DNA from 3 places in the Kocuria sp. CPCC 205263 genome. Region 1 is predicted to be linked to each of the others. Evidence: riboswitches for the same ligand, from Rfam matches in the RefSeq annotation. Region 1 holds a riboswitch; each other region holds the start of a gene.
The links. Region 1 has a riboswitch for S-adenosylmethionine ahead of RF647_RS15460 (O-acetylhomoserine aminocarboxypropyltransferase/cysteine synthase family protein). Riboswitches for the same ligand answer to the same signal wherever they lie in the genome.

Region 1 (4,370 bases):
CGTGGTGCCGGGGCGCACGGCCGCCCGGACGGCGTCGAGGTCCGTGATCTCCACGGGGGTGTGCCCGATGTCCCACGGGGCGAGGACCCGGGTGATCAGCCGGTTGGTGCCGCCGTAGCCGTCGGCGCCGAGCACGATGTGGTCGCCCGGGCGCAGCACGGCGCGCAGCAGGGCGTCCTCGGCGGCGATCCCCGAGGCGAACGCGAACCCCCGCTCGCCGCGCTCCAGGGCCGCGAGCTGCTCCTCGAAGCCGCTGCGGGTGGGGTTGGAGCCGCGGCTGTACTCGTGCCCGGCGCGCAGCACGTTGATCCCGTCCTGGGCGAACGTGGAGGTCTGGTAGATCGGCGGGATGACCGCCCCGGTCAGCGGGTCGGGCTCCTGGCCGGCGTGGACGGCGGTGGTCGTGAAGCCCCGGTGGCGGGTGCGGGTCTCGGTGGGGGACGTCATGGCGGGGCTCACTTCCGGGTGGTCTGGACGGCGGTGACGACGGTGTCGAGGGCCTGGCCGAGGTCGGCCACGAGGTCCTGGGGGGACTCGAGGCCGATGGACAGCCGGATCGTGGTCTCGGCGATCCCGCCGGCCCGGCGCTGCTCGGGGGTCAGGCGGCAGTGCGTCATGGCCGCCGGGTGGGCGACGAGGCTGCGGGTGTCCCCGATGTTGGCGACCAGCTTGAACAGCCGGAGTGCGTCGATGAACGGGCCCACGGCGCCGTCCGGGGCGGCGAGGTCGAAGGAGAACACGGAGCCGGTCCCGCGCGGGAAGTCCCGGGCCGCGATCCCGGCGCCGGGGTCCCCGGGCACGCCGGGGTGGTGGACGCGGGCGACGGCGGGGTGCCCGGCCAGGAACTCGGCCACCGCCAGCGCCGAGGCCGTGTGGCGGGCCACGCGCAGGTCGAGGGTCTCGGTGCCCTGCAGGATCTGGCTGGCGTTGAACGGGGAGAGCGTGGTGCCGAGGTCGTGCACGTACTTCGCCCGGACCAGGTGCAGGTAGGGGCTGGCGGCGGCGCACTTGTCGACGAGGCTGAGCCCGCCCCAGCGGGCGCGGGCCTGGGTGAACTGCGGCCACTTGTCCGGCCGGGCGGACCAGTCGAAGGTCCCGCCGTCCACGACCGCCCCGGCGAGCGCGTTGCCGTGCCCGCCCAGGAACTTGGTGGCCGAGTGCACCACGATGTCCGCGCCCTTCTCCAGCGGCCGGTACAGGGCCGGGGACGCGAGGGTGTTGTCGACGACGACGGGCACCCCGGCGGCCCGGGCGACGTCGGCGATCCCGGGCAGGTCCGGGAGGGTGGCCAGCGGGTTGCCGATGGACTCGAGCAGGAACGCGCGGGTGTCGGGGCGCACGGCCGCGGCCCACGCCCCCGGGGCGGTGGGGTCCACGAAGGAGACCTCGATGCCGTAGTCAGCGAAGGAGTCGGTGAGCAGGTCCACCGTGCCCCCGTAGAGCTTCTCGGATGCCACGAGGTGCTTCCCGGCGCCCTGGCCGAGCAGGGCCAGCAGTGCGACGGCCACGGCGGACTGGCCCGAGCCGGTCGCCACGGCGCCCGCGGCGCCCTCGAGGTCGCTGATCCGCTGCTCGAGCACGGCCACCGTGGGGTTGCCGGTGCGCGTGTAGGTGAAGCCCGCCCGGGTCTGGGCGAACATCTGCCGGGCCGCCTCGTAGTCCGGGAACTCGAAGGCCGCGGTCTGGTAGATCGGCACCGTCAGGGTGCGCTGGGTGACCTGGTCGTGGGTGCCGGCGTGGATCTGCCGGGTCGCGAGGTCGTGGTCGGTCACGGGGATGGACATGGCGCTGCTCCTGTGCCTTGCTCTTACCCGCACCGGTCATCCGCGCGGGCCCGGTGGGCACGTCGCGGAAGATGCAGGCCGCTTCCTCATCCGAACCACCCAATGAGCATGGGGTTGGTGCGTGACCAAGTCGGAGCTTGGCGGTCACGTCTCGTGAAGCTGGAACAACACTATGCGCAGAGGTAGTGGGTGTCCCTCCGCGACGGAAGATGACGACCGTGACGGTTCGTGACGCCGGCCGTGCGCGCCGGGCCCGGCGCGGGCCCTCGCGTCAGGCCCGGGTGTCGATGTCCTCGAAGATCAGGAACGTCTGGGTGTCCACCACACCGGGCAGCTGCTGGACGTGCTCGAAGATCACCTGCCGCAGGTGCACGGTGTCCACGGCCCGCACGAGGAGCATGACGTCGAAGTTCCCGCCCACCAGGGCGATGTGGTGCACGGCGGGGATCGCCTGGAGCTGGGCGCACAGCTCCCGCCAGGTGTTCTGCTGGAGCTTGAGCGTCACGTACGCGGAGGCCTGCAGACCCGCCCGGACCGGGTCGATCACGGTGCTGAAGCGCAGGATCACCCCCTCGTCCCGGAGCCGGTTGATCCGGGCGTAGGCGTGGGCGCGGGAGACGTGCACGGCCGCGGCGATCGCCGTCACGGACTGCCTCGCGTCCCGGGACAGCTCCGCGAGGATCTTCCGGTCGGTCTCGTCCAGCGGCACGGGGGTCGAGGGCACGGCGGGCTCCTTCGGGGCGGGTCGGGCGCGGGGCCCGGAACGTGTCGGACGAATGCGTGTGCTCCACGCCACACTAGAACATTTCGTCCACGCGCGGTGCACTGTCCGTCTCAGACTTCTGCATTTTCCCCGCTCTGTGGATACGAACCATGCCCGGTTCCCATACTGGGGAGACAGAGCCGCACCACCTTCCTGCCCTCCCCGGACCGCGGCCGCACCGGGGACCGACCGAGGGGACACCATGAGCCAGACCGTCGAGACCCCCGAGGACCCGATCCTCCGGGCCTCCCAGAGCTTCGGCATCACGCCGGAGCAGTACATGCTCCCGGCCCGCGGCGAGATCCGCATGGTCGACCCGGGCGGGCGGCTGCTCGCCCCAGAGGAGCAGGGCACCGGCCCCGGCCACGAGTACCCGCTGCCGGCCCCGGACGTCCTGCTGCGCGCCTACGAGAAGCTGGTGGTCGGGCGGCGGGTCAACGACCAGAACTCCGCGCTGGTCCGCCAGGGCCGGATGGCCGTCTACCCGTCCAGCCACGGCCAGGAGGCCTGCCAGGTGGCGGCCGCCCTGTGCCTCGGGGAGGGCGACTGGCTGTTCCCCACCTACCGGGACACCGTGGCGGTCATGACCAAGGGCGTGGACCCGATGCAGGTCATGGCGATCTTCCGCGGCGAGTGGCACAGCGGCTACGACCCGTACGAGCACTGCGTGGGCATCCAGTCGACCCCGCTCACCACCCAGCTGCTGCACGCGGTGGGCGTGGCCCACGCCGCCAAGCTGCGCGGCGAGAACACCGTGGTCCTGGCGATGTGCGGGGACGGCGCCACCAGCGAGGGCGACTTCCACGAGGCCCTGAACTTCGCGGCCGTGTTCAAGCTGCCGGTCGTGTTCTTCGTGCAGAACAACGGCTACGCGATCTCCGTGCCCCTGTCCCAGCAGTCCGCGGCCCCGAGCCTCGCCCACAAGGCGGTGGGCTACGGCATGGCCGGCGAGCGCGTGGACGGCAACGACCTCGTGGCGCTGCTCGCCACCCTGCGGCGCGCCGTGGACCTGGCCCGCTCCGAGTCCGAGCCCCTCCTCGTGGAGGCGCACACCTACCGCATGCAGGCGCACACCAACGCCGACGACGCCACCCGCTACCGGGACGACGCCGAGGTGCAGGAGTGGATCGCCAAGGACCCGGTGACCCGGATGCGCGCCTACCTCGGCGCCGATGGCGTGCTCGACGACGCGGCGGAGCAGCGCATCGCCGCCGCCGCCGAGGACGTCGCCACGGCCCTGCGCGACGGCATGAACGCCGACGTGGAGATCGACCCGCTCGAGCTGTTCCGCCACGTCCACACCGAGCAGACCCCGCAGCTCGCCGAGCAGGAGCAGTTCCTGGCCGCCGAGCTCGCCCGAGAGGAGACCGGACAGTGAGCACCCTGCACGCCCCCGCCCCGGCCGGCGAGGCCCCGGCGGCCAAGCCCGCCACCTTCGCCCAGGCGCTCAACACCGCCCTGGCCGACGCGCTGGCCGCCGACCCCGCCGTCGTCGTCTTCGGCGAGGACGTCGGCACCCTCGGCGGCGTCTTCCGCATCACCGACGGGCTGACGAAGCGCTTCGGCCGCACCCGGTGCTTCGACACCCCGCTGGCCGAGTCCGGGATCGCCGGCATGGCCGTGGGCATGGCGATGAACCGGATGCGCCCCGTCATCGAGATGCAGTTCGACGCCTTCGCCTACCCGGCCTTCGAGCAGGTCGCCTCGCACATCGCGAAGATGCACAACCGCACCCGCGGCGCCGTGCGCCTGCCGATCGTCATCCGGATCCCCTACGCCGGCGGCATCGGCGGCGTGGAGCACCACTGCGACTCCTCCGAGGC
Region 2 (4,370 bases), on a different contig from region 1:
GAGGAACGCGAACAGCACCCAGCCGAAGACGCCGATCGCCGCGTAGGCGCTCACCGAGACGACCTTCCGGCCCACCCGGTCGGACAGCCAGGCCCAGAACGGGGTGGAGAACAGGCCGATGGCCGAGGCGATCATCACCGCGGTCACACCCGCGGCGCTGTCCCCGCGCACGTCCCGCAGGTAGGTCAGCATGTAGACCGTCACCAGGTAGTAGACGGCGTTCTGGGCCAGGCGCAGGCCGATCGTGACCAGCACCGGGCGGCGGTGGTGGACCAGCAGCTCCCGCAGGGGGGCCTTGGCCACGTTGCCCGAGGCCCGGTGCTCCAGGAACTCTGGGGCGTCGGCCACGCCGAGGCGGATCCACAGGCCCACCGCCACGAGCAGGGCCGAGAGCAGGAAGGGGATGCGCCAGCCGTAGGCGGCGAACTGCTCCTCGCTCATGACGTTCTGCACGATGAAGAACGCGCCGGTGGCCAGCAGCATGCCGGCGGAGGAGCCGATCTGGGTGAAGGACCCGAAGAACCCGCGGTGCCGGGCCGGTGAGTGCTCCACGCTCAGCAGCGCGGAGCCGCCCCACTCGGCGCCCGCGGACAGGCCCTGGAGGATGCGCAGGAGCACGAGCCCGACGACGGCCCACCAGCCGATCACCTCGTAGGTGGGCAGCAGGCCGATCAGGGTGGAGGCCACGCCCATGAGCAGCAGGGAGGCCACCAGCAGGGCCTTGCGGCCGATCCGGTCCCCCAGGTGCCCGGCGATGATCCCGCCCAGGGGCCGGGCGATGACCCCGACCGCGAGCGTGGCGAAGGACGCCACGATGCCGCCGAGCTCGGTGGCCATGGGGAAGAACTGGACGTTAAAGACGAGTGCGGCGGCGGTGCCGTAGAGGTAGAAGTCGTACCACTCGATGGTGGTTCCGGCGAAGGCCGAGGCCAGGACGCGCTTCTTGCCGTGGACGATGCTGCTGCGGCCCGGGGCGGCCGTGGTCGTGGTGCTCATGCGTCAGGCTCCTGGGGTTCGGTCGGCGACGGTCGCGGCGTCGGTCGTGGCATCGGTCGCGGCGTCGGTCTTCGCGTCGCCGATGGCGTTCAGGCCCTCCGGCAGGGTGCCGTTGATGAGGTAGTCGCCGAGGGCGCGGGCGCGGAAGGCGATCGGGTTGTGGGTGGCCACGGTCTGGGCGTTGCGCCAGTGCCGGTCCAGGCCCTTGGCCGTGGACGTGGCGGAGGCGCCCACGGTGAGGAACAGGTCCTGGGCCGCGCCGAGCGCCAGCTCCGGCACGGTGACCTGGGCGTGCTCCACGGCGATCTCGGACTCGTGCAGCGCCGCCGGGAGGGTCCCGGTGAAGTCCGGCCGGTCGGCGCCGGCCGCTGCTGCGGCGGCGATCCCGGCGTCCAGGGCACGGGCGGCGTGCAGGACGGTGGCCTCGGCGGCGAAGGCCTTGGCGGAGATCCGCCCGGTGGCCTCCTGGATCAGCGGGTCGTCGCGGAACGGCAGGCCGAGCCCGGTGTTGAAGGTCCGCCGGCGTCCGGCGATGGTCTCCACCGCGTCCCTCCGGGCCGCCCGGGCGATGCCGGCCAGCACGGCCAGCAGCACGAGCTGGAAGAAGGCGGCCTCGTGGACGGCCTCCGCGCTGCCGGCGGTGCGGTCCAGCACGGCGTCGTCCGGGACGCGCACCCGGTCGAAGACCGCGGTGCCGGTGCCGGTGAGCTTCTGCCCGAAGCCGTCCCAGTCGTCCTCGAGCGTCACGCCCTCGGCGTCCGTGGCGACGACGGCGAAGCGGCGCCCGTCCCGGCCGTCCAGGGCGGCCGAGACGCGGGTGTAGTCGCAGAAGACGGAGCCGGTGGCGTAGAACTTCCGGCCGGTGAGCTCCCAGCCCTCGGCGGTCCGGGTGAGCACGGTGTTCAGGGTGCCCAGCGCGTTGCCGCCCTTCTCCGTGGAGGCGTTGCCGACGGTGGCCCCGGCCAGCACCCGCCGGTACCACACCTCCTGGAGCTCCCGAGGCAGGAAGCGCAGGGACTCCACGAAGCCGTGATGGGAGCGGTAGAGGTGGGCGATGTTGGAGTCGGCCTCGGCCAGGTCGACCAGCAGCCGGGTGAAGTCCTCGAGGCTGGCCCCGGGGCCGCCGTGGGCCGCCGGGACGCGCAGGGTGCCGAACCCGGCCCGGTCCAGCCGGTCGACCTCCGCGTAGGGCAGCGCGCGCCGGAGGTCCCGGTCCAGAGCGCCGGCGGCGATCTCCGTGAACAGCGGCCGGAAGTGCTCCCGCAGCCCGGCGTAGTCTCCGGGCAGGCCGGCGGCGAAGTCCGTGCCGGCGCGGGGATGGGCGGTGGTCTCCTCGACCGTGCTCGGGGTCATGCGGTGGTCCTCTCGGTCGCACCGAGGATTGCCGGTCGGCCGGTCGCGCCGGGGCGGGCCCGGTGGCGGCAGCGCCGGACGCTGACGTCACGGACCGACTGCAGATCCGGGATCTCCATCGGTTCTGGCATGAGCACCCTGACCCCTGAGAAGGACGGGTTGCTGCGGCGTCGTCGAGCCAGATCTCTCAACCGCTCTGAATGGGGCACTTGCCATGGGACCAGACCGCCCGGTCCGGGACCAACCGGATGACGGGCGCACGTCACGGAATGTCACGACGGTGTCACAGAAGGTCACGTCGTCCGCAGTGGTGTACCGGCCCGGATCAGGAGATCGGATGAGGAGTCCCGCGCAGGAGTCCGGCTCAGTAGACCGGCTGGTCCGGCTCCACCTGCGCCACCCAGGCGAGCACCCCGCCCTCGAGGTGGCGGACCCGCTCCTCCCGCCCGGCGTAGAAGGACCGCAGCGCCGCGAGCGCGGTCGCGGAGCGGGCCCCGGCCTTGCAGTGCAGCACGAGGTCCGTGCCGCGGGCCTCCGGGGGCAGGGCGTCCGCCCCGCGGTCCAGGATCTCCTGCAGCGGGACGGGCACGGCGCCGTCGATGGCCACGAGCTCCCGCTCCCAGTCCTCGCGCACGTCCACCAGGGCGAAGGACGCCTCCCCGCGCTCCCGGCGCTCGAGCAGCCGGGCCAGCTCGGCCGCCCCGACGGTCTCGGAGGCGTCCGCGCCGGGCAGCGCGCAAACCGCGGCGGGCTGGGCCACCGCGGTGACCGGGGCGGCGTCGGGATCCGGGGTGAGACGCATCTCGCGCCAGGTCATCGCGAGCGCGTCGTGCAGCAGCACCCGGCCGAGCAGGGGCTCCCCGGTGCCGGTGACGAGCTTGACGGCCTCGGTGACCATGACCGCGCCGACGGTGGCGGGGAGCATGCCGAAGACCCCGCCCTCGGCGCAGCTGGGCACCTCGCCGTCCGGCGGGGCCTCGGGGTAGAGGTCCCGGTAGGTGGGCCCGTGCCCGGCCCAGAAGACGCTGACCTGCCCCTCGAAGCGCAGGATGGAACCCCACACGCAGGGTGTGCCGGTCAGGGCGGCGGCGTCGCTGACCACGTAGCGGGTCGCGAAGTTGTCGGCGCCGTCCAGGACCAGGTCGTACCGGCCGATGATGTCCACGGCGTTGTCCGCGTCCAGCCGGGCGGGGTGGGTGCGGACCTCCACCAGCGGGTTGAGCGCGGTGACGGCCTCGGCGGCGGAGACGGCCTTGGGGCGGCCGACGTCGGCGGTCGTGTGCACCACCTGGCGCTGCAGGTTGGACAGCGCCACCACGTCGTCGTCGACGATCCCGAGGGTCCCGACCCCCGCCGCGGCGAGGTACTGCAGGGCCGGGGACCCGAGCCCCCCGGCGCCGACGACGAGCACGCGGGCGTTCCGCAGCCGCCGCTGGCCGAGACTCCCGATCCCGGGCAGGGTCAGGTGCCGGGCGTAGCGCTCGAGCTCCTCGCGGGTCAGTTCGGGGCCGGGCTCCACGAGCGGGGGCAGCGGGCTCACGGCCGCTCCCCCACGGGCGCCCAGTCCCCGCGCGGCACGTCCGCCGGGCCGGCGGCCGGTCCGCCCTCGGGGGCGTCCGTGTCGATCCGCCCGGCCATGGGCGAGGACGCCTGGGCGTGGCGGCGGGCCGGGATGCGCCCGGCACCGGCGGCGAGCCGGCCGGCGAGCACGGCGTGGCGCATCGCGGTGGCCATCGCCACCGGGTCCTGGGCGCGGGTGACGGCGCTGGCCAGCAGCACGGCGTCGCAGCCCAGCTCCATGGCCAGGGCGGCCTCGGAGGCGGTGCCGATCCCGGCGTCGAGCACCACGGGCACGGACGCCCGGGAGGCGATGAGCTCGATGTTGTGCGGGTTGAGGATGCCCAGCCCGGTGCCGATGGGGGCGCCCAGGGGCATCACCGCGGCCGCGCCCAGGTCCTCGAGGCGGCGCGCGACGGCCGGGTCGTCGGAGGTGTAGGCGAAGACCTTGAAGCCGCGGGCCA
Region 3 (4,370 bases), on a different contig from region 1:
GTGGTGGTCGCGGCGGAGGCCACGGCCGCGGCCCAGCTGCTCACGGAGCTGTGGCCGGTGGCCGAGCAGTGGGTGCTGGCGCTGCTGTTCATGGTGGTGTTCACGGCGATCAACCTGGTGCGGGTGCGCACGCTCGGGGAGACCGAGTTCTGGTTCGCGCTGATGAAGGTGCTCGCGGTGCTGGCCTTCCTCGTGGTCGGGGTCGCCGTGCTCCTGGGCCTGACGGAGGAGCCCTCCCCGGGGCTCGCGAACCTCACCGCCCACGGCGGCTTCCTGCCCCACGGCCCGACCGGGGTGGCCGCCGCGCTGCTCGTGGTGGTCTTCGCGTTCGGCGGCACGGAGCTCGTGACCATCGCCGCCGCGGAGACCGAGGACCCGCAGCGCAACGTGGCCCGCGCCGTGCGCACCATCCTGGTCCGGATCCTCGTCTTCTACGTGGGCGCCGTGACCGTCATGGTCCTGGTGCTGCCGTGGAACGACGAGCAGCTCTCGGTCAGCCCGTTCGTGGCCGTGCTGGAGACCGCCGGGGTGCCCGGTGCGGACGTGCTGATGGCCGTGGTGATCATCCTGGCGCTGCTCTCGGCCCTCAACGCGAACATCTACGGGGCGTCCCGGATGCTCTGGTCGCTGGCCCGCCGCGGCTCGGCGCCGCGGGCCTTCGCCGACGTCTCCGACCGCGGGGTCCCCCGGAGCGCGGTGGTCGTCTCCGTGCTCTTCGGCTTCGCCGCCGTGGTGCTCAACTACCTGTGGCCCGAGACCGTGCTGCTGTGGATGCTCAACACCGTGGGCGCGACCTGCCTGGTCGTCTGGGGGCTCGCGCTGGTCTCGCAGATCGTCCTGCGCCGCCGCGCGGACCGGGACGGCGCCGAGCTGCCCCTGCGGATGTGGGCCTTCCCGTGGCTGTCGTACCTGGCGCTGGCGCTCCTCGCCGGGATCGTCCTGCTCGGGCTGCTCGACGACGCCGTGCGGGGCCAGCTCCTGCTCACGGCCGGGCTGGTGCTGCTCATCGCACTCGCCGCGCGCACCCTCGGCCGGCGGCCGGAGCACCTCCCCCGCGACTGAGCACGGGCTCCCCGGCCGGCCCCGGGCCGCTGCGGCCGGCCGGGGAGGTCGCCGACCACGATCGAGCACCCGGACCCGGACTGGGTCAGCTGGGCGATGTCCATCTGCCCGGTGGTGGTGTGGTGGTCGAGGTGGAAGCCGACCCCGCCCCGGTAGAGCGCGATCACACGGTCGACGTCGCGCACCGGCAGCAGAACCACCTCGAGCGTCCAGTCCACGGTCAGGCCCCGCCCTGCGCGGCCCGCCCGCCCAGCAGCTCCTCGAGCCGCTCGTAGCCCTCGGCCATGCCCTTCTCCATGCCGGATCCGACCATCCCGTCACGGGCCTCCTGGGACGCGTGGACGGTGTGCCCGCGCAGCCGGCACCGGCCGTCGCCCAGGTCCTCGAAGTGCAGGTACTCCAGGTCCACGGCGTCGGGCCAGCCCTCGTACTCGAACGTCTGGACCACGAGCTCGTTCTCGCGCACCGTGTGGAAGACGCCGCGGAAGGCGTACTCCTCGGCGCTGTCCTCGCCGCGCTGGACGAACCGGTAGGCGCCGCCGGGGCGGAACTCGAAGCCGTCGATCCGGGTCCGCAGCCCGCGCGGCCCGATCCACTGCCGGAACAGCTCGGGGTCGGCGTGGGCGCGGTAGACGTCGGCCACGGGGTGGTCGAACTCGCGCTCGAAGTCGATGAAGGGCAGGCCGTCGGGGACGGTCAGGTGCAGTGCGTGTCCCATGGTTCAGTCCTGGGTGTGCTCGCCGCGGTCCGCGGCTCGGGTGTCGAGCACGGCGTCGAGGCGGCGGAACTGCTCCTCCCGGACCAGCCGGTACCGGTCGATCCACGTGGTGAGCGCCTCGAGCCGTGCGGGGTCCAGGTGGACGGGCCGGCGCTGGGCGTCACGGGTGCGCGTGACGAGCTGCGCCTGCTCGAGGACCTGGATGTGCTTCGAGACCGCCTGGAGGGAGATCGCGAAGGGTTCCGCCAGTTCGGTGACCGTGGCCGGTCCACGGCTGAGCCGGGCGACGATGCGGCGGCGGACCGGGTCGGCCAGTGCCAGGAAGGCCCTGTCGAGCTCGTCGTCGCCGGGGTCCACGGTGTTTGTCAACTGATTCCTTGATCAACCTGTTGGTTGTCAAAGACTATGCCGCCCGCCCGGGCCCGGCAAGACCCGAGACCGGATCGTGACGGCCCCGGACCTGCGCTCCTCATGGGCGTCGTCGCCGGTGCGTCGTCGCGCGTCCGTGTTGCGTCCTGTGACGTCGCGGTCGTCACAGTCCGCGCACCGGCGTCTTCTGGGCGCCCGCACTTGGCAGCGCGGCGGGGCAGCCGCTGGAATGGGTCCTGCATCTATCCAGAGCGGCCGAGAGACCTGGCTCGTCGACGCCGCAGCAACCATCCGCGCCCCCGCCACGGGGTGCGCGGAACGGTGCTCCCGCCAGGACCGATGGAGCTGTCGCAGCCTCCCGGGTCCACTCCGGGACGGCTGCTGCCCTCCCTCGGGGTGACCCTTGGAGGAAGAACGTGACACCACGCCCGACCGCCCGGCCGGCGCCGCCGTCCCTGTCCTACGAGCTCTATCCGCCGCGCAGCGCGGCGAGCGCCGACACGCTGCTTCGGACCATCGAGGAGCTCGAGCCCACCCGTCCCGACCATGTCTCGGTGACGTACAGCGGGGACGAGCAGCGCCGGGACAGCTCGCTCGCCCTGCTCGACCACCTCCTGGCGCGCACGAGCCTGCGGCCCCTGGCCCACCTGACCTGCGTCGGCAGCACCCGGGCCGAGCTGGAGCAGACCGTGGCCGCGCTGGTCCGCCGCGGCGTCCGGGGCGTGCTGGCCCTGCGCGGCGACCTCGACCCGGGAGCCGAGCCGGGCGAGCTCCGGCACGCCGGCGAGCTCGTGGAGCTCGTGCGCGAGGTCGAGCGGCGCCACACCGCGGCCCTGGCGGCCGGCCGGCTCGCCGTGGGCGTGGCCGCCTACCCGACCCGGCACCCGGAGTCGCCCTCGTTCCGGCACGACGTCGAGGTGCTGCTGGCCAAGCAGCGCTCCGGGGCGGACTTCGCGATCACGCAGGTCTACTTCCGCCCGCAGCGCTACGAGCGCCTGGTCGCGGCGGCGCGGGCAGCCGGGGTGACGATCCCGATCGTCCCGGGGATCATGCCGGTCACCGACCCGCGGCGGCTCCGGACGCTGTGCCGGCTGGCGGGCCTGGCGCCCCACCCGGGCCTGGCCGCCGCGCTGGAGGACGCGCCCGGTCCTGCCGAGCGGCACCGCGCCGGCGTGGCCTTCGCGGCGCGGCTGGCCCGCGCCGCCCTGGACGCCGGCGCCCCCGGGCTGCACCTCTACACCTTCAACGAGCACCGGGCCGCGCTCGACCTGCTGGAGCACGTGGACCTCCCGCGCGTCCCGCACGTGCCCGTCGCGCTCGACGACCTCCTGCTCCCCGCCTGAGCACGCACCGACCCACCGTTCCGCACGACCCCTCGACACCTCTTCAGGAGACCACCATGACCACTGTCCCGTTCCCCGCCGCCACCATCACCGGCTACCCCCGGATCGGCCGCCGCCGCGAGCTGAAGAAGGCCCTGGAGGCCTACTGGGCCGGGCGCTCGACCCGCGAGGAGCTGGAGTCGGCGGCCGCCGACCTGCAGCTGGCGACCCACCGCCGGCTCGTGGAGCTGGGCCTCGGCGCCCGGGACTCGTCCCTGCCCGCGGCATTCCCCCTCTACGACCAGGTCCTGGACACCACCGTGGCCCTCGGGGCGACGCCGACCCGCTTCGCCGACCTCGCCGATGCCGAGGGCCGGCTCGGCCTCGACGCGAGCTTCGTGCTGGCCCGCGGCGACGCCGGGCGCGCTCCGCTCGAGCTGACCAAGTGGTTCGACACCAACTACCACTACCTCGTGCCCGAGATCGGCCCGGAGACCCCGTTCCGCGCCACCGCCGACCGGCTCGTGGCCGACGTCCGCCGCGCGGCCGCGCACGGCTTCACCGTCCGCCCGGTCCTCGTGGGCCCCGTGTCCTTCCTCCTCCTCGCCAAGGCCGACGACGGCGCCCCCGCGGGCTTCGACCCGCTGCAGCGGCTCCCCGAGCTGCTGCCCGTGTACGCGCGGCTGCTCCAGGAGCTCGCCGCCGCCGGCGCGGACTGGGTGCAGCTGGAGGAACCGGCCCTCGTGGCGGACCAGGACGTCCCCGCCGAGCAGCTCGCCGCATCCGTGTGGGACGCCTACACGGGCCTGACCGCCGTGACCAGGCGCCCGCAGCTGTTCGTCACCACGTCCTACGGCTCCCCCGGGCCGCTACTGCACCCGCTGGCCTGCTCCGGCGTG

Region 2: another riboswitch for S-adenosylmethionine. It lies ahead of RF647_RS18050 (acyl-CoA dehydrogenase family protein); the one in region 1 lies ahead of RF647_RS15460 (O-acetylhomoserine aminocarboxypropyltransferase/cysteine synthase family protein).
Region 3: another riboswitch for S-adenosylmethionine. It lies ahead of RF647_RS02425 (methylenetetrahydrofolate reductase); the one in region 1 lies ahead of RF647_RS15460 (O-acetylhomoserine aminocarboxypropyltransferase/cysteine synthase family protein).

What each region holds. Positions count from the first base shown of each region.
Region 1 is NZ_JAVKPV010000011.1:26,437-30,806, forward strand. Features, by position in the region: gene RF647_RS15455 (cystathionine gamma-synthase) at 1-447, opposite strand, end outside; gene RF647_RS15460 (O-acetylhomoserine aminocarboxypropyltransferase/cysteine synthase family protein) at 456-1,784, opposite strand; SAM riboswitch class IV at 1,822-1,943, opposite strand; gene RF647_RS15465 (Lrp/AsnC family transcriptional regulator) at 2,056-2,508, opposite strand; gene RF647_RS15470 (thiamine pyrophosphate-dependent enzyme) at 2,750-3,925, shown strand; gene RF647_RS15475 (alpha-ketoacid dehydrogenase subunit beta) at 3,922-4,370, shown strand, end outside.
Region 2 is NZ_JAVKPV010000018.1:16,248-20,617, reverse strand. Features, by position in the region: gene RF647_RS18055 (MFS transporter) at 1-996, opposite strand, end outside; gene RF647_RS18050 (acyl-CoA dehydrogenase family protein) at 1,000-2,349, opposite strand; SAM riboswitch class I at 2,462-2,556, opposite strand; gene moeB (molybdopterin-synthase adenylyltransferase MoeB) at 2,714-3,889, opposite strand; gene RF647_RS18040 (thiazole synthase) at 3,886-4,370, opposite strand, start outside.
Region 3 is NZ_JAVKPV010000001.1:509,903-514,272, forward strand. Features, by position in the region: gene RF647_RS02410 (amino acid permease) at 1-1,062, shown strand, start outside; gene RF647_RS02415 (SRPBCC family protein) at 1,283-1,780, opposite strand; gene RF647_RS02420 (helix-turn-helix transcriptional regulator) at 1,784-2,137, opposite strand; SAM riboswitch class I at 2,389-2,495, shown strand; gene RF647_RS02425 (methylenetetrahydrofolate reductase) at 2,566-3,492, shown strand; gene metE (5-methyltetrahydropteroyltriglutamate--homocysteine S-methyltransferase) at 3,549-4,370, shown strand, end outside.